3 regions of the Promicromonospora sp. NPDC050880 genome follow, and region 3 is predicted to be linked to each of the others. Evidence: riboswitches for the same ligand, from Rfam matches in the RefSeq annotation. Region 3 holds a riboswitch; each other region holds the start of a gene.
The links. Region 3 has a riboswitch for thiamine pyrophosphate ahead of ACIBBF_RS22285 (FAD-dependent oxidoreductase). Riboswitches for the same ligand answer to the same signal wherever they lie in the genome.
Positions count from the first base shown of each region.

Region 1: another riboswitch for thiamine pyrophosphate. It lies ahead of thiD (bifunctional hydroxymethylpyrimidine kinase/phosphomethylpyrimidine kinase); the one in region 3 lies ahead of ACIBBF_RS22285 (FAD-dependent oxidoreductase).
Region 2: another riboswitch for thiamine pyrophosphate. It lies ahead of ACIBBF_RS10720 (thiamine ABC transporter substrate binding subunit); the one in region 3 lies ahead of ACIBBF_RS22285 (FAD-dependent oxidoreductase).

Region 1 is NZ_JBITFV010000012.1:35,975-43,156, forward strand. It holds gene ACIBBF_RS18320 (GNAT family N-acetyltransferase) at 1-273, opposite strand, end outside; gene ispG (flavodoxin-dependent (E)-4-hydroxy-3-methylbut-2-enyl-diphosphate synthase) at 310-1,452, opposite strand; gene ACIBBF_RS18330 (M50 family metallopeptidase) at 1,525-2,847, opposite strand; gene ACIBBF_RS18335 (hypothetical protein) at 2,987-5,287, shown strand; TPP riboswitch at 5,313-5,410, shown strand; gene thiD (bifunctional hydroxymethylpyrimidine kinase/phosphomethylpyrimidine kinase) at 5,400-6,332, shown strand; gene dxr (1-deoxy-D-xylulose-5-phosphate reductoisomerase) at 6,319-7,182, opposite strand, start outside.
Region 2 is NZ_JBITFV010000005.1:3,991-11,172, forward strand. It holds gene modA (molybdate ABC transporter substrate-binding protein) at 1-226, opposite strand, end outside; gene ACIBBF_RS10680 (molybdopterin-binding protein) at 271-681, opposite strand; gene ACIBBF_RS10685 (RrF2 family transcriptional regulator) at 782-1,240, shown strand; gene ACIBBF_RS10690 (sulfite exporter TauE/SafE family protein) at 1,453-2,367, shown strand; gene ACIBBF_RS10695 (molybdenum cofactor biosynthesis protein B) at 2,364-2,861, shown strand; gene ACIBBF_RS10700 (MoaD/ThiS family protein) at 2,886-3,125, opposite strand; gene moaC (cyclic pyranopterin monophosphate synthase MoaC) at 3,122-3,592, opposite strand; gene ACIBBF_RS10710 (PAS and ANTAR domain-containing protein) at 3,717-4,487, shown strand; gene ACIBBF_RS10715 (DUF4235 domain-containing protein) at 4,476-4,757, opposite strand; TPP riboswitch at 4,795-4,900, shown strand; gene ACIBBF_RS10720 (thiamine ABC transporter substrate binding subunit) at 4,895-5,983, shown strand; gene ACIBBF_RS10725 (ABC transporter permease) at 5,959-7,182, shown strand, end outside.
Region 3 is NZ_JBITFV010000019.1:16,048-23,229, forward strand. It holds gene ACIBBF_RS22270 (ThiF family adenylyltransferase) at 1-555, opposite strand, end outside; gene ACIBBF_RS22275 (thiazole synthase) at 552-1,400, opposite strand; gene thiS (sulfur carrier protein ThiS) at 1,403-1,672, opposite strand; gene ACIBBF_RS22285 (FAD-dependent oxidoreductase) at 1,669-2,904, opposite strand; TPP riboswitch at 2,896-2,999, opposite strand; gene thiE (thiamine phosphate synthase) at 3,038-3,691, shown strand; gene ACIBBF_RS22295 (CBS domain-containing protein) at 3,782-4,213, shown strand; gene ACIBBF_RS22300 (DNA topoisomerase IB) at 4,249-5,220, shown strand; gene ACIBBF_RS22305 (hypothetical protein) at 5,212-5,499, opposite strand; gene ACIBBF_RS22310 (hypothetical protein) at 5,703-5,852, shown strand; gene ACIBBF_RS22315 (hypothetical protein) at 5,899-6,981, shown strand; gene ACIBBF_RS22320 (hypothetical protein) at 7,055-7,182, shown strand, end outside.

The DNA of each region.
Region 1 (7,182 bases), on a different contig from region 3:
GGCCCAGCAGACGGCCTCCAGCGGGCCGGCGTCGGGAAAGCCCCACGCCTGGCCCGCCGCCGCGCCGAACCCCGAGCGGAGCGCGATCTCCAGCCGGGCGGCGGCGAGCACCGACGCCACGGGGTCGACGGCGCAGACGGCGAGCGCCTGCGTCAGGTCCTCACGCGTCAGCGAGCGCGCGGTGTCCCGCCGCTCGCGCCGGGCGAGGTCACCGGGGCGAGCGGGCCCGTCCGGGCGCGCCCCGGCCGGAACCGGGGTGCGCCAGCGGGCCATGTCCTGCTCCGTTCGACTCAGGTTCCCGGGTGGCGATCAGCCGACCGAGACGACCGGCGAACCGGCCTGTGCTTCATTCTCCGGCGTCGGCATCTCATCCGCGATCCGCATCGCCTCTTCGATGAGCGTCTCGACGATCATCGCCTCGGGGACGGTCTTGATGACCTCGCCCTTGACGAAGATCTGGCCCTTGCCGTTGCCGGAGGCCACACCGAGGTCGGCCTCGCGGGCCTCGCCCGGGCCGTTGACGACGCAGCCCATGACGGCGACGCGAAGCGGGACGGTCATGCCCTCCAGGCCGGCGGTGACCTTCTCGGCCAGCGTGTAGACGTCCACCTGGGCCCGGCCGCAGGACGGGCAGGAGACGATCTCGAGCTTGCGCGGGCGCAGGTTGAGCGCCTGCAGGATCTGGTTGCCGACCTTGACCTCCTCGACCGGCGGGGCCGAGAGGGAGACGCGGATGGTGTCGCCGATGCCCTTGCTGAGCAGGGCGCCGAACGCGGTGGCCGACTTGATGGTGCCCTGGAACGCGGGGCCCGCCTCGGTGACGCCGAGGTGCAGGGGCCAGTCGCCGCGCTCGGAGAGCAGCTCGTAGGCGCGGACCATGACCACGGGGTCGTTGTGCTTGACCGAGATCTTGAAGTCGTGGAAGTCGTGCTCCTCGAAGAGGCTGGCCTCCCACACGGCCGACTCCACCAGGGCCTCGGGGGTGGGCTTGCCGTACTTCTCCAGGAGGCGCTTGTCGAGCGAGCCCGCGTTGACGCCGATGCGGAGCGACACGCCCGCGTCCTTGGCGGCCTGGGCGATCTGCTTGACCTGGTCGTCGAACTTGCGGATGTTGCCCGGGTTCACGCGGACGGCGGCGCAGCCGGCGTCGATCGCGGCGTACACGTACTTGGGCTGGAAGTGGATGTCCGCGATCACGGGGATCTGCGACTTCTTGGCGATGATCGGCAGCGCCTCCGCGTCGTCGGCGCTCGGGACGGCGACGCGGACGATGTCGCAGCCGGCCGTCGTGAGCTCCGCGATCTGCTGGAGGGTCGCGTTGATGTCGGTGGTGGGCGTGGTGGTCATGGACTGCACGCTGATGGGTGCGTCACCACCCACCTCGACCTTGCCCACCTTGATCTTGCGGGTCTTGCGGCGGGGGGCGAGGACCGGCGGGGGTGCTGCTGGCATGCCGAGGCTGATTGCGGTCACGGACTCAGTATCCACTCTTCGGAAGGGTCAAAACGCACATCGTGCTCGGCGTCACGTGATCCGCACCGGATCCACCAGGTCGGCCACGATGAGGATGCCGCCCACCCCGAGCAGCACGAGGAAGACCACATAGGCCACGGGAGTCATGCGGGCGACGTCGGCCGGGCCGGGCAGGACGGCGGCGCCGCGCACCCGGGCGACCGTGCGCTTGCCGCCCTCGTAGAGGGCGTTGACCAGATGCCCGCCGTCCAGCGGCAGCAGCGGGATCATGTTGAAGACGAACAGCGCGATGTTCAGGCTGGCGAGCAGGCTCAGGTAGATCATCACGCGGTCGAGGATCGCCTCGTCCAGGGCCATGATCTGGCCGCTGATCCGCGCGACGCCGACGACCGACTGCACCGAGTCCTGCGAGCGTTCCTCGGCGCTGAAGGCCTGCGTGGCAGCGTCGGCCACGCGGACGGGCAGCGTGGCGACCATGGTGGCCGTCTGCCAGGTCTGGTCCGCGACGGCCGGCAGCACGCTCGACACGGGCTGGGGCTCGCGCACCTGGAGCGGCGAGAAGCCCACGAAACCGCCGGGGCGGACGACGGGCTCGCCCGCGGCATCCAGGACGGGGGCGCCCTCCTCGTCCACGACGGGGCGGTCGGTGCGGGCCGGGGTGACCTCCAGGGCGACGCGTTCGCCGTCGCGCAGCACCACGATCTCGGACTCGCGCCCCGCGGAGTCGTTGATGAGGCCGACGAGCTGCTGCCAGCCGTGCACCTCGGTGCCGCCGAACGAGACCACCTCGTCGCCGGGCTCCAGCCCGGCGGCCACGGCGGGTGCGGCGGGCTGCCCCTCGCAGTCGTCGCCCGAGGCGGTGGAGGTGACGGAGGCCGGCACGCACTCCGAGAGCTGGGCGACCGTGGTGGAGACGGCGGGCAGTCCGTACCCGATGAGGATGACGGCCATCAGCACCGTCGCGATCACGAGGTTCATGAACGGCCCGCCGAACATGACCACGAGCTTCTTGGGCGTCGACAGGTTGTAGAAGGCGCGGTGCTCCTCACCGGGCCGCACCTCGGCCACCGAGGCGTCCCGTGCGTCGGCCACCAGGTCGCTCCAGAAGCCCTTGCCGCGCCGCGCACCCTCCGGGGCCGGGGGCATCATGCCGACCAGCCGCACGAACCCGCCGAGCGGGATCGCCTTGATCCCGTACTCCGTCTCCCCCTTGGTCCGCGACCAGAGCGTGGGCCCGAAGCCCACGAAGTACTGGCTCACCCGGACGCCGAACTTCTTGGCCGGGACCATGTGCCCCAGCTCGTGCAGCCCCACCGAGACGACGACGCCGAGCAGGAGGACGAGCACACCAACGATGTGCGGAACGATGCTCACGGCACCGAGACTACGGCACCTGTCCGACAGCCCGGAAGGCAGCGCACGGCTCCCCTCGGCTCGACCACGCGACATTCACGCCACTCCCGTTCCATGACAATTCCTTGAAACTTCGGTTACCGATCATTAACCTGGCGGCATGTCTGTTTCGTCCGTACCCGAGGTCGGGCACACCCACGGTCCCGCGGCGCTCGCCGACAGCCTCGCCGCGGTCTTCCAGACCGAGGCGTGGTCGGGTCCGGACGGCGACTCCCGGGTGGCCCGGCACCTGCGCGAGGCCGGGGTCGACGTCAGCGCGATCTGGGCGGCGTCCCGCTGGAACATGGGCGAGGACGGCGAGGCGCCCAACCGGCGCCACCCGCTGCCCGGCGACCCGCGCGGCCCGCAGACCGCCGCCGCCCTGCGGGCCGTCGCCGGGCTGCCGCGCGGTGCCGCGCTCCTCGGTCTCTACCTGTGGTCGCAGGCCAGCGACGCGCTGCAGTACACCTTCCGGCACGGCCGGATCATCGTGCCGCTGCGCGCGTTCGTCGAGACCTGGGAGACGTGCCGCGACGAGGCCCCCGACGCCGTGTGCCGGGCCGAGGGCGACGCCGTGGCCGTCCTGCTGCGCACGCTCATCACGCAGATGCACACGTCGGCCGCCCGCAGCGCGGGCAGCCTGCCCCGGCTCGCCGGGGCCGCCGCGCGGGCCGGTCAGAGGTGCGCGGACCTGCTGCGTGCCGCCCGGGCCATCCCCGACCCGGCGTCCCCGTTCCGCCGGGAGCTCGTACCGCAGGCCGTGACGCGGATCCGCTACTTCCGCGCGCTCGCCGAGGCGTCGGTGGCCGCGGACGAGGCGATGGCGGGCCGGCCCGACCGCCTCGGCCCCGCGCTCGACGGGCTGCGCGCCGCCGAGACCGACCGGCACCTCAACTACATCCTGGCCAGCGAGCTGCGCTCCTACCGGATGCACCTGACGGAGCTGCACCGCAACCTCGGCGCGCGGTGGCTCACGCTGGACCGGCTCAAGACCGTCTACATCTACCCGTTCGGGCTGCGGGACGTGAGCCCGGCCGCCGCCGTCGCGGCGATCCGCGGCATCGCCGACCGCGACGAACGCCCCTGGCTGCTGGGCGTCCGGACCGTCGCGACACGCGCCCGCCTCAAGATGGACGACGTCTGGGCGAGCGTCGACCGTGCCGCCCGCCCGTACGGCGGGGCCTCGCTGTCCATGCCCGACGTGCGGCTGGAACAGCCCGACGGCACGCTCATCGCCGAGCTGACCTGCGACGTGCGGTTCACCGAGTTCGGCAACCACTACGTGCGGTTCCGGTACTCGGCGCACGACCAGTCGCCGCAGCAGGTGCGCGACGCCCGGTTCCGGCTGTCCAACCTGCACGCCGACATCCGGGTGCGGTGGATCGCGCCGGACGGCTCGCCGCTCGACGTCGACCACGGCGACGCCCTGCCGCCCGAGCGCCTGTTCGACCTCGCCGACCTGCTCCAGCGCGCCACGGCGGACCTGGTCCGCACGGGGACCGAGATCGCCCAGGGACGGGCGCACGTGGTCACCACCGTCTACGAGGCCAGCCGCGGCACCGGCCCCGCGGCACCCCGGGCGGCCCGCACGCCGGTCGCGATGGGTGACGAGCTGCTCGCCGCGTTCGGCTCGCAGGTGCTGCTCCAGCCGGTCTCGTACGGCACCGCGACGCTGTGCGACTGGACCCTGCGCCAGCGCAACCCGGTGCTGCTGGAAGGCGTGCGGCACCTGGGTGACGTCGTGGCGGTGACCACCAACTCCACGACGGTCGCGCTGGTGGGCGCGGCGCACTTCAAGATCTCCCAGTACGGCTCGCTGGCCGAGTTCGTCGCGAGCCTCAACGGGCTGTTCAGCGCCTGGAACGCCACGCTGGCCGACCACCTGCGGATCGTCGCGGCCATGCTCGCCGACCACGACGTGAACAACGGCGCCGACCTGGCCGAGCGCAAGGAGCGGCTGACCCGCGAGCAGCTGCGCCTGCACGAGTTCGCCTCGGAGGTGCGCACCACGCTGACCACCATCACCTCACCCACGTTCCTGGCCTCCGCCCTCGAGTCCCGGATGCTCAACCAGCTCCTGCACGCCTCGCACTTCGAGCAGCAGGCCGCGGTGGTCACCGAACGGCTGCGCGAGCTGCTCCAGGAACCCATCGCCACGCGGCTCGCCGCCCTCGAGCGCCTGCACGGCGACCGCGAGCGCGCCGAGGAGGCGAGGCGGGAGCGCGGCAGGCGCCGGCTCATGGACGGCACCCTCTCGGCCATCACGGTGTTCGCCGGCGTCTACGCGCTGATCGGGACGGTCCAGGTGGCCCTGGACGCGGCGCTGATCGACGGCGTCCAGGCGGTCGCGGCCACGGCCCTGGTCACCGTGGGCGCGCTGGTGACAGGCCTGGCCGTCTTCAACTGGACGCGCGGTCACTGACCCCTCGATCCGGTCTAGGGTGGGCCCACATGGCGCGGGGCGCCGGGGCACAGCCCGGCTGAGACGTACCCGTGGAACCTGATCTAGGTAGTGCTAGCGAAGGGAACGCCTCATGGGCTCCGTCCTGCCCGAACCTCTGCCCGGCGCCGCAGCGCGCACGCGTCCCGCCGGCCACCCCGTGGTGGCGCTGACGATCGCCGGCTCCGACCCGTCCGGCGGGGCCGGGATCCAGGCCGACCTGAAGACGTTCGCCGCCCTGGGCGGCTACGGCTGCGCGGTGCTCACGGGCCTGACCGCGCAGTCCACGACGGGCGTGACCCGGGTGCTGCCCGTCCCGGCCGACATGGTCACCGCACAGCTCGGCACCCTGTTCGCCGACGTCGCCGTGGACACGGTGAAGATCGGCATGACGACGGACGCCGAGGTCGCCCGCGCGATCGCCGCCGCCCTGCGCGACCTTCGGGCCGGTGCGCGGCCGCCGTTCGTGGTGCTCGACCCGGTCATGGTCGCGACGTCGGGCGACCGGCTGCTGGCGCGCGAGGCCGAGACGGTGCTCCGCGAGGAGCTGCTGCCCCTGTCCGACCTCGTGACGCCGAACCTGCCCGAGGCGGCCGTGCTGCTCGGCACCGACCCCGCCCGGGACGCCGCCGAGGCCGCGGACCAGGCCCGCGCGCTGCTGGGCCTCGGCGCACGGTTCGCCCTGGTCAAGGGCGGGCACCTCACGTCCGCGGAGGCGGTGGACCACCTCGCGGGCCCGGGGCTCGGGGCGGGAGCCGGCGACGTCGTGGCGCTCGCCGCGCCCCGGGTCGCGACGCGCAACACCCACGGCACGGGCTGCACGCTGAGCTCGGCGTGCGCCGTGCTGCGGCCCGTGCACGACGGCTGGGAGCCCGCGGTGCGCGCCGCGAAGGACTACCTCACGGGGGCGCTGCGCGCGGCGGACGACCTCGTGGTGGGCGGCACCGGCACGGCGGCCGGGCCGTGGCGCGGCCACGGCCCCGTCCACCACGGCTTCGCCACCGCCTTGTCACCTACGCCGTCTTGAGGATCTCCGCGGCCCGCGCCCGGGCCCACGCGTCGGCCTCGAGCACGCCCTCGACCGACCCCGCATCGCCCGCGCCCGTCGCCGCGTGCGCCTCGACGACGGCGGCGACCGTGTCGACGATGTCGAGGAACCCGATGGTGCCGTCGTGGAAGGCGTCCACGCAGACCTCGTTCGCCGCGTTGTAGACCGCGGGGAACGTCCCGCCGGCCTCACCGACCTGTCGCGCCAGGCGGACGGCGGGGAAGGCGTCGTCGTCCAGCGGCGCGAACTCCCAGGTGGCGGCCTGCGTCCAGTCGATCCCGACGTCGACGTCGGGCAGGCGGTCCGGCCAGGACAGGCCGAGGGCGATGGGCACGAGCATCCGCGGCGGGCCGGCCTGCGCGATGGTGGACCCGTCCACGAACTCGACCATGGAGTGGATCATCTGCTGCGGGTGCACCACCACGTCGATCGCGCTGAACGGGAGGTCGAACAGCAGGTGCGCCTCGATGACCTCCAGCCCCTTGTTCACCAGGGTCGCGGAGTTGGTGGTGACCACGCGCCCCATCGCGAAGTTGGGGTGCCGCAGGGCCTGCGCGGGCGTCACCTCGCGCAGCTCGTCGCGGGTGCGTCCCCGGAAGGGCCCGCCGCTCGCGGTCACCACGAGCTTGCGCACCTCGGACGCCGACCCCGAGCGCAGTGCCTGGGCGATGGCCGAGTGCTCCGAGTCCACGGGCACGATCTGGCCCTCGTGCCGCACGGCCGCCGTGACCAGCGCGCCGCCCACCACCAGCGACTCCTTGTTCGCGAGCGCCAGCGTCGATCCGGCCTCCAGCGCGGCGAGCGTGGGCCGCAGTCCGACCGAGCCCGT
Region 2 (7,182 bases), on a different contig from region 3:
GCTGGATCTGGGCCACGAGGTCGGACGAGCCGGCGAACGACAGCTCGACGGAGACCCCCTCGTGCGCCGCCTCGAAGTCGGCGGCGATCTGCTCGAACGTACCGGTCAGCGACGCGGCGGCGTAGACGGTCAGGGTCCGCTCCCCGGCGTCGTCGGCCGCCGAGCCCGGACCGGCGCACGACGCCAGGGCCACGGCGGCGACGGCCGCCGCGATCGTGGTCATCATGCGGGTCGTCCCGCGGCGTACCGGCCTGTTCGCCGTCGTGCCGCTCATGCGGAATCCCTCCGGTCCTCGGTCTCGATCACGACGTTCGTGGACTTGATGGCGGCCACCGCGACCGACCCGGGCTCCAGCCCGAGGTCGCGTACCGCCTCGCTGCTCATCAGCGAGACCACGCGGAACGGCCCGCACTGGAGCTCGACCTGGGCCATCACGGCGTCGGTGCGGATGTCGGTGACCAGGCCGACGAAGCGGTTGCGGGCCGAGCTGCGCAGACCGGACGGCAGGCCGGGGGGCGAGGCGTGCTCGCGGGCCACCATCGCCACCTCGTAGCCGTCGACCACCTTGCGGCCTGACGCGTCCGTGTGCGCGCCGAGCAGCCCGCGGTCGATCCAGCGCCGCACCGTGTCGTCGCTGACGCCCAGGTACGCCGCCGCTTCTCTGATCCTCATCTGCGGCACGGAAGGAACGCTAGCACCGTGCACGCGGATACAGAACGCCTGAGCACTCCTCATCTGCGGCTCGGAGCGCCGCCGCCGTCCTCCGGGAGAGAATGGGTCCATGAGGATCTCCGCACGAGCCGACTACGCCGTCCGAGCAGCCGCAGAGCTGGCGGCTGCCGACCACGACGGACCCGTGCGCGCCGAGGCCCTGGCTCGCGCGCAGGACATTCCGCACCGCTTCCTGGAGGGGATCCTGAGCGACCTGCGCCGCGACGGGCTCGTCACGAGCCACCGCGGCGCCGGCGGCGGCTACCGCCTGGCGCGGTCCGCCGACACGATCACGATCGCCGACGTCGTGCGCGCCGTGGACGGCCCGCTCGTCTTCGTCCGGGGCAACCGGCCCTCCGACCTGGAGTTCCAGGGCGCGGCCGCGCCCCTGCTGCATGTGTGGGTGGCGCTGCGGGCCAACGTGCGTGCCGTGCTGGAGGCGGTTTCCCTCGCCGACCTGGTGGCGGGCAACCTGCCGGACGAGGTCCGGGCGCTGACGCAGGGTGAGTCGGCCTGGGCCAACTCCTGACGGCGCCCGGGGCCGCCCGGGAGGCGTCCACATCCTGAGAATCGTCCGGCTGATTTTCTGACGGATCCCCGAGGGTTCGGGCCCCTCGTTCCGCATGCGCACTAATCCGATGTCTGAGATGCTTGTTGTTTCCGACCGGGATGGATGGATACTGGGGGAACCGCGCTCGCGCGGCCCTGTGTCGCACCCCCCGGACCTGGAAGGCAACGACCATGAGAACCCTGATCCTGCTAGCGCTCGTCGGCCTCGGCGCGCAGCTCGTGGACGGCAGTCTGGGCATGGCCTACGGCGTCACCTCCACGACGCTGCTGCTGGCGATCGGCACCAACCCGGCAGCCGCCTCGGCCACCGTTCACCTCGCCGAGATCGGCACCACGCTCGCTTCCGGCGCCTCCCACTGGCGCTTCGGCAACGTCGACTGGAAGGTCGTCGCCAAGATCGGTATCCCCGGCGCGATCGGCGCCTTCGCGGGCGCCACGTTCCTCTCGTCGCTGTCGACGGAGATCGCCGCCCCGGTGATGTCGATCATCCTGCTGGCGCTCGGCCTGTACGTGCTGCTGCGCTTCACCGTGCAGGGTCTGCCCACCCGTTCGGACAAGCCGCTGCGCAAGCGGTTCCTCGCCCCGCTCGGCCTCGTGGCGGGCTTCTTCGACGCCACCGGTGGCGGCGGCTGGGGCCCGGTGGGTACGCCCGCGATCCTGGCCAGCGGCCGCCTGGAGCCCCGCAAGGTGATCGGCTCGATCGACACCAGCGAGTTCCTCGTCGCGATCGCCGCCAGCGTCGGCTTCTTCGTGGGCCTGTCGGGTGAGGGCATCGACTTCACCTGGGTGCTGGCGCTGCTCATCGGCGGCCTGATCGCCGCGCCGATCGCCGCCTGGCTCGTGCGCCTCGTGCCGCCGCGCATCCTCGGGTCGCTCGTGGGTGGCGTCATCGTGCTCACCAACACGCGCACCCTGCTCAACAGCGACTGGATCGCCGCCACGGACCCCGTGAAGATCCCCGTCTACGTGGTGATCTGGCTGGGCTGGGCTGCCGCCGTCTTCTGGTCGGTGCGGGCGCACCGGCGTGCCAAGGCCCTGGAGTCCGAGCAGTCCCCGGAGCCGGAGGCCGATAGCGTGTCGGCATGACGTCCGACCAGGTAGCGGTGATCACCGTCTCCGACCGTTGCGCGCGCGGCGAGGCCGAGGACCGTTCCGGCCCCACCGCCGTGTCGCTCCTGCGCCAGGCGGGCCACACCGAGGTGCGCACCTACCTGGTGCCCGACGGCGTCGAGCCGGTCCGCGGAGTGCTGCGGACCGCGCTCGACGACGGCGCCCGGCTGGTGGTCACCACGGGCGGTACGGGTATCACGCCCCGCGACCTCACCCCTGAGGGCACGGCCGAGGTGCTCGAGTACCAGATCCCCGGCATCGCGGAGTCGGTGCGGCAGCAGGGGGTCGCCGCCGGGGTGCCCACGGCCGTGCTCTCCCGCGGGCTCGCCGGCGTCGCCCGGTCGGGTGACGGGGCGCGTGCGCTCGTCGTGAACCTGCCGGGATCCTCCGGCGGCGTGCGCGACGGGCTCCAGGTGGTGCTCACGCTGTGGCCCCACGTGCGGTCGCAGCTCGACGGCGCCGACCACTGAGCCCGCGACGGCGCGGAGCTCGGCTCAGCCGCCCGCGAAGGGCGGCAGCACGTCCACGGTGACCCCGTCCGGCACCGGCGCGGCCCCGTCCGTCGTCCGTGCCCCCGCGACGAGCAGGGCACAGCGCGGCAGCACGTCGCCGAGGCCCGGGTGGGCGCCGGCCAGGGCGGCGCGGAGGGCGGCGACCGAGGTCGGCCCGTCGACCTGTTCGGTGGGGAGCCCGGCCGCCTCGCGGGCACCGGCGAAGTAGCGGACGGTGATCATGCGCCGCGCACCCAGTCGCCGGACTTGCCGCCCGTCTTGCGCTCCAGGCGCACGTCCGCGAGCGAGACGGACTTGTCGAGCCCCTTGACCATGTCGACGACGGCCAGACCGGCGACCGCCACGGCCGTCAGCGCCTCCATCTCGACACCCGTGCGGTCGGCGGTGCGCACGGTCGCCGTGATCTCGACGCCGTCGTCGGTCACCACGAGGTCCACCGCGGCGCCGTGCACGCCGATCACGTGCGCCAGCGGCAGCAGCTCGGGTGTCCGCTTGGCGGCCGCGATGCCCGCGATGCGGGCCACGGCCAGGACGTCGCCCTTGGGCACGGCGCCGTCCCGCAGGGCGCGCACGACGTCGGGGGTGCAGCGCACCGTGCCCGAGGCGGTGGCAGAGCGGACCGTCGGCTGCTTGGCGGTGACGTCGACCATGCGGGCCTGGCCGCGGTCGTCCAGATGCGTGAAGCTCACGGGACCAGGGTGCCACGAGCGCTCCGGTGCCCGTTCGGCTGTCCGAAGTATCCGAACTGTTCTAAGGTGGTTGGTCTCGGAGTCATGAAGCGGCTCCAGGTCCCCTCGGATCTGGGAGGTTCACATGTCCCCCGACAAGAAGCACGGTCTCGCCCTCGTGGACGGCGGCGACGTCTCGTCCGCCCTGCCGCGGGTCGCGCCCGGCGAGCTGGCGGACGCCCTCGGCATCGGAACCAACCTGCTGATCGGCCGGTACCGCGTAGGCCTGGCAACCGGCGACTGGTGGTGGTCCGACGAGGTCTACACCATGCACGGCTGGCGGCGGCACGAGGTGGAACCCGGCCTCGACGCGCTACGTTCCCGCAAGCACCCTGACGACCGCCTCCGGGTGGTGCGCGCCGCCAGCGAGGCCCTGCGGGTCGGCCGGCCGTTCGCCTGCGCCCACCGCATCGTCGACAAGAACGGGCGCACGCGATCGGTCGTGGTCATCGGCCAGGGGCAACGTCGAGAATCCGGCGGAGGCCCCGAGGTGGCGGGCTACGTGCTGGACGTGACGCCGGTCCAGAAGGAGGCGCTGAACCGCCGCTCGGCCGGGGCGGTCCAGCGCGCGTTCGTCAGCCAGGCGGCGATCGAGCAGGTCAAGGGCGTCATCGTCGCGGTACGCGGAGTGGACGAGGCGACCGCCGACGCGACCCTGCGCGAGGTCGCCGCCACCGTCGGCGTGCCCCTGCGTCTCGCGGCGGACCAGGTCATGGCCGCGCTCCGCGCCGACGACGAGAAGGCGGGGGTGACGCAGGCCGCGCTGACGCGCGCGCTCGACGCCGTCCAGCCGGTGGGGCGGCCGCGGAGCCATGACGCGCTGCTGACCCGGCGGCCGCGCCGGTCACACCGCTGAGCGACGCGCCGCGATACGCAGTGCGGCGGTGTGCGCGCCCTTCGCTGCCAGGCGCTTGGCGAACACCGCCGTGCCGGCCGCGACGGCCGCGAACACCGTCGCCTGCACCAGGTCCAGCTCCGGGTCGTCCGGCTTGTTGGGCGCGTCGTTGCCGGTCACACCCTTCCAGATCATGCTGACCGCCTTCTGCGCGACCCAGCCGGCCGCGATAGTCAGGGCGAGGGTGCCGACCTTCTCGGCGAGTGTCTGTTCCGTCTCAATCTGGGCCACCTCTACACCGTAGCCCCCGACGGCGGACTAGGCTGCACGGAAACGACAGGGGAGCGCCCCGACGGCGCTGAGAGTGCGGAGAACCGCAGACCCTTGAACCTGATCCGGTTCACACCGGCGGAGGAAGTCGAGGCACGATGTTGCGTCTTTCCGGTGCCCCCTGGGGCGCCTTCCACAGCGGTACGGTCGGCGGCGCGGTCGCCGTGGCACTCCTGGTCGCCGGCTGCGCCGGCGGTTCGGGCGCTACCGGTTCCGAGGACACCACGTCGGCAGGCGCGGCGTCGGGCACCGTGACGCTGGTGACCCACGACTCGTGGGCGCTGGACGAGAAGCTGGTGGACCGGTTCGAGCAGGAGTCGGGCCTGACCGTCGAGGTCAGCGCGGCGGGCGACGCCGGGACGCTCGTGAACCAGCTGGTGCTGACCAAGGACGCGCCGCTGGGCGACGCCGTGTTCGGCATCGACAACACGTTCGCCTCCCGCGCGCTGGAGGCCGGGGTGGTCGAGGAGTACACGCCGGAGGGCCTGCCCGAGGGCGTCGAGCAGGTGGGGGGTGCGCTCACACCGGTCGACCAGGGCGACGTGTGCGTGAACGCCGACGAGGCGTGGTTCGAGGAGTCGGGCCTGGAGGTGCCGAAGACCATGGAGGACCTCGCCGACCCCGAGTACAAGGACCTGCTCGTGGTGACCAACCCGGCGACGTCGTCCCCGGGGCTCGCGTTCCTGCTGGCGACGATCGGCGCGTTCGGCGAGGACGGGTTCGAGGACTACTGGGCGTCGCTCGTGGACAACGGCGTCAAGGTCGCCGACTCGTGGGAGGACGCCTACTACGTGGACTTCTCCGGGGCGGGCGAGGGCGGTGAGCGGCCGCTGGCGCTGTCGTACGCGACGTCGCCCGCGTTCACCGTGACCGAGGACGGCGCCGCGTCGACCACCAGCGCGCTGCTGGACACCTGCTTCCGGCAGGTCGAGTACGCAGGCGTGCTGGCCGGCTCCGACAACCCCGAGGGTGCCCGCGCCCTGGTGGACTTCCTGCTCACCGAGGACGTGCAGGCCGCCCTGCCGGAGTCGATGTACATGTACCCGGCCGATGCCTCGGTGGAGCTCCCCGCCGACTGGCAGAAGTTCGCGCCGCAGGCCGAGGCGCCGTTCGAGGTGGACCCGGCCGACGTGAGCGAGCACCGCGACGAGTGGATCGAACGGTGGACCGAGACGGTCGTGGGCTGAGCCGGAGCCGGACGCCGGCGGACCGGCCTGGGCGCGGGCCCCGGCCCGCACCGTTCCTGTGGGGAGCGGCGGTCGCCGTCCCCCTGGCCTTCCTCGGCGTCTTCTTCGCGTGGCCGGTGGTCGCGCTCGTCGTGCGGGGCTTCGTGCTCGACGGCGCGCTCGATCTCACCGGCTTCACCGAGGTGCTGTCCCGGCCGCGCACCTGGCGGCTCGTGGGGCTCACGCTCACCCAGGCGGTGCTCGGTACGGCGTTCTCGGTGCTGCTCGGGCTGCCGCTCGCCTACCTCCTGTACCGGCGGGCGTTCCCCGGGCGCACTCTGGTGCGCGGGCTGGTGACGGTGCCGTTCGTGCTGCCGGCCGTCGTGGTCGGCGTCGCGTTCCGCGCGCTGTTCGCGCCCGGCGGCACCCTCGGGTTCCTCGGGCTGGAGGAGTCGCTCGCCGGGATCGTCGTCGCGCTCGTGTTCTTCAACGTGTCCGTGGTGGTGCGCACCGTCGGCGGGCTGTGGGAACGGCTCGACCCCCGTGCCGAGGAGGCCGCGGCCTCGCTCGGCGCGGGGCCCGCCCGGGTGTTCCGCACCGTCACGCTGCCCTCGCTCGCGCCCGCGATCACGTCCGCGGCCTCGGTGGTCTTCCTGTTCTGCGCCACCGCGTTCGGGGTGGTGCTCGTGCTCGGCGGCGTGCGGTACGGGACCATCGAGACCGAGATCTGGGCCCGCACCACCCAGTTCCTGGACCTGCGGTCGGCGTCCGTGCTCTCGATCCTGCAGCTCGTGGTCATCTCGGGCGCCCTGGCCGTCTCCGCGCGGGCCCGGCGGCGCCGCGAGGCCGCCCTGCACCTCGTCTCGGCGCGCCGGACGGCACGCCCCCTGTCCTGGCGCTCGCCCGCCGACGCCGGCGCGGCGCTCGCGGGCATCGTGATCGTCGCCGGGCTCATCGTGTTGCCCCTGGCCGGCCTGGTGGCCCGATCGTTCCGCGAGCCCGACGGCTCCTGGGGACCCGGTAACTATCTCGCGCTCGGCACCACCGGCGAGCGCAACGCCCTGGTCGTCACCGTCTGGGAGGCCACGGCCACCTCGCTGCGGATCGCACTGGCCGCCACCGTGATCGCGCTGGTCGTGGGCGGGCTCGTGGCCCTGGTCGTGTCCCGGCGGCCCCGGTCGGTGGGGGCGCGCCGCGCCGTCGGGACGCTCGACGGCCTG
Region 3 (7,182 bases):
CACGCCCTCCACGCCGGCCGGGGGCGCGCCCCAGAACGTGGCGACCTGCCCCGTGAACCGGTGGATCGCGCCCCAGACGCACGGGACGCCGAGCACCTCGGCGGCGTCCGAGACCAGGTAGCGGGTCGCGAAGGCGTCGGTCCCGTCGAGCACCAGGTCGTACCCGGACAGCACCTCCAGCGCGTTCGCCGTCGTCAGCCGCTCGGGGTGCTCCACGACCTCGACGTGCGGGTTGACCTCGGCGACCGCCTCCCGCGCCGACGCCGTCTTGGGCCGCCCGAGGTCCGAGACCCCGTGCACCACCTGCCGCTGCAGGTTGGACACCTCGACCACGTCGTCGTCCACGACACCCAGCGTGCCCACGCCGGCGGCGGCGAGGTACAGCAGCACGGGACTGCCCAGCCCGCCCGCGCCCACCACGAGCACGCGCGCGTTCGCCAGGCGGCGCTGGCCCTCGGGTCCCACGCCGGGCAGCACCAGGTGCCGCGCGTACCGGGCCAGCTCGTCCCGCCCCAGGTCGCGGCCCGGCTCGACCAGCGGCGGCAGCGCGGTCACAGCGCGAGGTCCAGGTTGCCGCCGACGTCCACCAGCCCGTCCACGGGCGACGAGGCCAGCGCCCGCTCGCGGCGCGGCGGCCGGCCCGCGCGGGCGGCGTCGTACCCCGCCTCGACGGCCAGGCGCATCGCGCGAGCCATGCGCACCGGGTCGGCGGCGCGCGTCACCGCCGTGGCCAGCAGCACGCCGTCGCACCCGAGCTCCATGGCCAGCGCGGCGTCCGACGCCGTGCCGATGCCCGCGTCCAGGATCACCGGGACCGACGCCGCCGCGGCGATCGCCTCGATGTTGCGCGGGTTGGCGATGCCGAGCCCCGAGCCGATCGGCGAGCCCAGGGGCATCACCGCCGCGCAGCCCACGTCCTCCAGCCGGCGCGCCACCACCGGGTCGTCGCTCGTGTACGGCAGCACGGTGAACCCCTCGTCGACCAGGGTCCGCGCGGCCTCCACCAGGCCGATCGGGTCGGGCAGCAGCGTCACGTCGTCGGCGATGACCTCCAGCTTGACCCAGTCCGTCGCGCACGCCTCCCGGGCGAGCCGGGCGGTGAGCACCGCCTCGTGCACGGAGAAGCAGCCTGCCGTGTTGGGCAGCGCGCGGATGCCGAGCCGCGCGAGCAGCCCCCACACCGAGGGGTCACCGGCGCGCGCCGGGTCGTCCGCGGCACGCGGTCGCGACACCCGGCGCATCGCCACGGTGGTCAGCTCCGTGCCGGACGCCACGAGCGCGTCCTCCAGCGCGAGCAGGCTCGCCGCTCCCCCGGTGCCCATGACCAGGCGCGAGGACAGCTCCGTGCCCGCGATGGTCAGCGGCGCGTCCGGCACGACCGGTTCCGTCGGCTCCGTCATGGTCAGCCTCCCTGCACCGCGGTGACGACCTCGACCCGGTCGCCCGGGCGGACGGTCGTGGTGTCCCACGCTCCGCGCGGCACGACGACGTCGTCCAGCGCGACCGCCACGCCCTGCGGGGCGCCGTCCACCACGACGCCGGGCAGCAGGCGCGCCACGAGGTCGGTGACGGGCAGCGGCGCGGGCAGCGGGTACGGGTCGCCGTTGACGAGGGCGGTGCCGGGCGAACCCGTGCGGCCGGGGTGGCTGGTCTGGTCGGGGTGGCTGGTCATGCGGTGCCTCCTTCGATGGTGCTGGACACAGGGGTGCGGCCCGCCGGGGTGCCGCACGCCGGGCCGAACCGGAGCGGGTCGGCGTACCGGGCGGCGGCGGCCACCGCGGCCCCGGCCGCTTCCTCGTCCGCCCAGGCGGACGGGGCCGCACCCAGCGCGTGGTCGAGCGCGGCCGCCGTGAGCGGGGCCAGCAGGATGCCGTTGCGGTGGTGGCCGGTGGCGAGGTGGAGGCCGGGGGCGGCCCGGCCCAGCAGCGGCGCGTTGTCGGGGCTGCCGGGGCGGGACCGGGTGGTCGCCTCCAGCAGCACGGCCTCGTCCAGGCCGGGCAGCAGCACGCGGACGTCGCGCAGCAGGGCGAAGACGTCGCCGGCCCGGGTCAGGTGGTCGTCGGCGCGCTCGTGGGACGTCGCGCCCACGACCACCTCGCGCGTGCCGTCGGGCCGCACGGGGCGGGGTACCGCGTACACGGGGCGGCCCTGCACCACGCCGCGCACCACCACCCGGGGTGCCCGGTCGGCGTCGGCGAGCAGGCGCAGCGTCGTGCCCGGCACGGGGCGCGTCGGGGCGCCCGCGTACAGGGTCCCGCTCGCGTGCCCCGCGGCCAGGACCACGGTGCCGGCCGCGTACGTGGTGCCCGCGGCGTCGACCGCCCCGGTCACGGCGCCGTCCGCCCAGGTGAGGGCTGCCGCCGCACGGCGCACGACCGTGCCGCGGGCCGCGACCACGCCCGCGAGCGCCGCGTGCAGGGCCCGCGGGTCCACGCTGTGGTCCCCCGGCACCCACGCCGCGCCCGCCACGCGGGGCCCCGTCCCCGGTTCGCGCTCGCGCGCCGCGGCGGGTGGCAGCTCGGCCGAGCCGAGGCCCCACTGGCGGTGCAGGGCGAGCAGGCGGCGCAGGGCCACCACGTCGTCGGCGTCGTAGGCGAGGGCGAGGGTGCCCGACGTCGTGTCCAGGCCGACGGCGCCGGGCGGCAGGCCGGCCGCGTGCTCGACCGCCGAGGCGTAGGAGGGCCACAGGGCGAGCGCCGCGGTACCCAGCCGGGCCTGCCCCTCCTCGCCGAAGCCCGCCTCCATGACGGGCGCGAGCATGCCCGCGGCGGCGTGGGTGGCACCGTCGCCGGGCGCGGGGTCCAGGACGACCACGCCGGCTCCGGCGTCCAGCGCGCGCCAGGCCGCGGTCAGCCCGACGACGCCCGCGCCGACCACGAGGACGTCGCACGCACGGCTGCTCATGATGCTGCTCCCTTCGCTGGCATGACCCAGATCAGGTTCGACGGTCGGCGCCCTGCGCCCTCTCAGCCCCGTGCGGGGCTCCCGTGCACGCGACCACCCTAACCCCCGTGCGGGGCGGGCCTACACTCGCGCCGTGGACCACCGCACCGACCCGCGCGCCCGCCTGGCCGACGCCCGCCTGTACCTGTGCACCGACGCCCGCGAGGGCACGGGTGACCTGGAACCGTTCCTGCACGCGGCGCTGGAGGGCGGGGTCGACGTGGTGCAGCTGCGGGACAAGTCGCTGGACGTCGCGCGCGAGATCGAGCTGCAGGCGCTCGTCGCGCGCGTGGCGACCGAGCACGGCGCCCTGTGGGCGGTCAACGACCGGGCCGACGTCGCCCGGCTGACCCGCGCGCCGGTGGTGCACATGGGCCAGGGTGACCTGCCGCCGGACGCGGTGCGCACCCTGCTGGGCGACGACCCGGTGCTGGGCCGGTCCACGCACGCCCTCGACGAGGCGCTGGCGGCGGAGGCCGACCCGCGGGTCGACTACTTCTGCGTCGGTCCGCTGTGGGCCACGCCGACCAAGCCGGGCCGCCCCGCCGTGGGCCTGGACCTGCTGCGGGAGGTGGCCGGCCGGGCCCCGGCCACGCCGTGGTTCGCGATCGGCGGGATCGACGCCGAGCGCCTGGACCAGGTGCTGGAGGCCGGGGCCCGGCGCGTCGTCGTCGTCCGCGCGATCACGCAGGCCGCCGACCCGCGGGCCGCCGCGGCCGCACTGCGCAGGCGGGTCGAGGCAGCCTGAGGCGCGCGTGCGAGCGCGGGCCCCGCGGGCCATGCTGGAGGGGTCGGTGAAGCAGCCCGCCGTCCACGTCCCGAGGGATGGAGAACGACGATGGAGAACGACACGACCCGGCAGACGGTCGCCGATGTGATGACCCCCGCACCCACCACCGTCGACGCGGCCCAGCCGCTGCGCGAGGCCGCCCGGCTGATGGCCGCCGAGAACGTCGGCGCGCTGGTCGTGACCAGCGACAACACCGCCGTCGGCGTGGTGACCGACCGGGACCTGGTGGTGCGCGGCCTGGCCGAGGGCCACGGCGTGGACGCCCCGGTGCAGCAGGTCGCCAGCGAGAAGGTGGTCACGGTCGGCCACACCGACCCGGTCGAGACCGCGGTCGAGGTGATGCGCTCCGCCGCCGTGCGCCGGGTCCCGGTGCTGGACGGCGACGTGCTGGTGGGCATCGTCTCGATCGGCGACCTCGCCGTGGAGCGCGACCCGTCGTCCGCCCTGGCGGACATCTCGGATGCCGAGCCCAACCGCTGAGCGCGCTCACCCACACCAGCGACTCCGACCCCGGCATCCACCGCCGGCGGCGGGGTCGCGGGTTCTCGTACACGGACCACCGGGGCGCCCGCATCACCGACGCCGCGACGCTGGCCCGCCTCCGCGCGCTCGCCGTGCCGCCGGCATGGACCGACGTGTGGATCTGCGCCGACCCCACCGGTCATCTCCAGGCCACCGGGCGCGACGCCAGACACCGCAAGCAGTACCTCTACCACCGGCTGTGGCGCGAGCAGCGGGACACCGCGAAGTTCGACGACCTGGTGGAGTTCGGCAGCGCCCTGGTCACGCTGCGCAAGCAGGTCGACGCCGACCTGCGCTCACCGCGGCTGGGCCCGCAGCGGGTGGTCGCGACCGTCGTCCGGCTGCTCGACGAGACCCTGATCCGGGTCGGGAACGACGAGTACGTGCGGTCCGGCGCGTCGTTCGGGCTGACGACCCTGCGTTCCCGGCACGCCGAGGTGCAGGGCGCCGAGATCCGGTTCCGCTTCCGCGGCAAGTCGGGCACCCCGCACGACGTCGTCCTGCACGACCGGCGCGTGGCGAACGTGGTGCGCCGGTGCCAGGAGCTGCCGGGCCAGCGCCTGCTGCAGTACGTGGACGGCGACGAGACCCGCACCGTCGGGTCCCGGGACGTCAACGAGTACCTCGGCCGGGTCATGGGTGACGGGTACACCGCCAAGACGTTCCGGACGTGGGGCGCCAGCGCCCTCGTCCTGGGCCACCTGCGCGGGCTGACGCCGCACACCCGGCAGGAGCACGACGCCCAGCGCGCCGAGGCCGTCCGGATCGCCGCGGCCCACCTGCACAACACCCCGGCGGTGTGCCGCAAGAGCTACGTGCACCCCGTGCTGCTGACCGAGGACCGCGCCGAGCTCGACCGCCTCGTCGAGCGCTCCGGCGCCGCCGCCGCGCGCACGTCACGGTGGATGGACGCCGACGAGCGCGCCCTGCTGAAGGTGCTCACGGCCGCCGGCCGCTCAGCCTGACGAACCCGCCGGGCAGACGGCGTCGAGCGCGCGGTCCAGCGTGTCCGGGGTGAGGCCGGCGGTGCCCACCTGGGTCTGCAGGTTCGCGAGCACCTGGTCGGAGGCCGCCCACAGGGGCACACCGGCCTCCCGGGCCACGTCGGTGAGCACGCGCTCGGCGGCGTCCTCGTCGACGCCGCGGACCACGGCGACGACGCTCTTGACCCGCTCGACGGAGACCAGGCCGATGACGACGGCGCGCAGCGCGGGGTCGTCGGGAGAGATGCCGGGTGGGGACATGGGAACCTCCAGATCCAGGAGATCTGGAGCCGCTTCATGACCCCGGGTCCCACCACCGTAGGCCCCCGGCCGCTCACCAGGCAACACCCCGGTCAGCCCGCATGCGCCGGCGCCCGGCCTTTCAGGTGCGAGTGACCACAAACAGGACGAACCTCGGATCAACGGCGGCGCACCCCGCGTCGCCACGACGAAGGAGGTCTCAGATGCCTGCCTGGCTCGTCCTCATCATCATCGGCGTGGTCCTCGTGATCCTGGGGGTCGCGACGGAGATCGGGCAGTTCCTGATCTGGATCGGCGTGGCCGTCCTGGTGGTCAGCCTGATCCTCGGGCTCGCCCGGCGCACCCGGACCTGACCGGTCCCGGATGCGCGTGGCCCGGCGCCGCGTGAGCCTGGCGGTGATGCCCACACCGCCACAGCGCCTCACCACCCTGCTCACCACCCTGCACGCGCACTGGGCGCGCCACCCCCGCTGGGGTCTGGCCGCCAAGGGCGCGCTCGCGGCGTCGCTGGCGTGGGTGGTGGGGGCGCTGGCGCCGGCGCCGTTCTCCGAGCAGCCGTACTACGCGCCGCTCGGGGCGATCATCGCCACCTCGAGCACCGCCGTCCGGTCGGTACGGGACTCCGTGCAGGCGACCGGGGCGGTGCTCGCGGGCGCGGTGCTGGCCCGCGGCGTGGACCTGGCGCTCGGCTCCAGCACGCTGTCGGTGGCCCTCGTGGTGGGGACCGCCCTCCTGTGCTCCGGCTGGCGCGTCTTCGGCGAGATGGGGACGTGGGTGGTGACCTCGGCGTTGTTCGTGCTCATCCTCGGCGGAGCGGAGCAGCTCGAGTACATCACGGTGTTCGCCGGGCTCATCGTCGTGGGCGCGGCGATCGGCACCGGCGTGAACCTGCTGTTCCCGCCCCTGCCGCTCACCCCGTCGGAGGACGCGCTGGACCGCCTGCGCACCGTGCTCGTGGACCAGGTGGAGCTGCTCGCCGACCGGCTCGAACGGGTCGGGCCGCTCGCCGCCGACGAGTGGCAGCAGCGGCGCCGCGACGTCGCACCGACCATCGACCGCTCCCACGACGCCGTGTCCCGGGCCCACGAGGCGATGCGGGTCAACCGGCGAGGTCACCGGTACGGCGGCTGGGCCGCCGCGCAGGCGCGCCGCGCCGAGGCCCTGTGGACCGCCGCCGACGTGGTCGACGACGTGGTGCGGCTCCTGGCCGAGTGGGAACGCGCGGACCGTCAGGACGTCGCACTCGGCCCCGACATGCGCCCCGTCCTGGCCACCACCCTGCGTGCCTACGCGGAGGCCCTGCGCACGCGGCCCGACGACGACCACGACGGCGACGCCGCCGACCGGGCCGCCGGGGCCGTCGCCGCGCTGGCCGGCGCGGTGCGCGCGGCCCGGCAGCCGTCCGGGGACGACCTGTTCGTCGCCGGGGCGCTCGTGGTGACCCTGCGGCGCGGCGTGGTGGCGCTCGGCGAGCGGGCGTGACCCCTGGCGCCGGGGCGTGCGCGCCCGGCAGAATGACGGCACCCCGACGACGGGGACCGAGCGGGAGGCAGACATGACCGAGGCCGTGACCCCCCGGGACGAGGTCTCGGCCCACTGGTGGGACCACCGTCCGGTGTTCTCCGTCACCGACCGGGCATCGCGGCTCACGGGGCTCGCCCCCGGCCGGGCACCCGGGCGGGT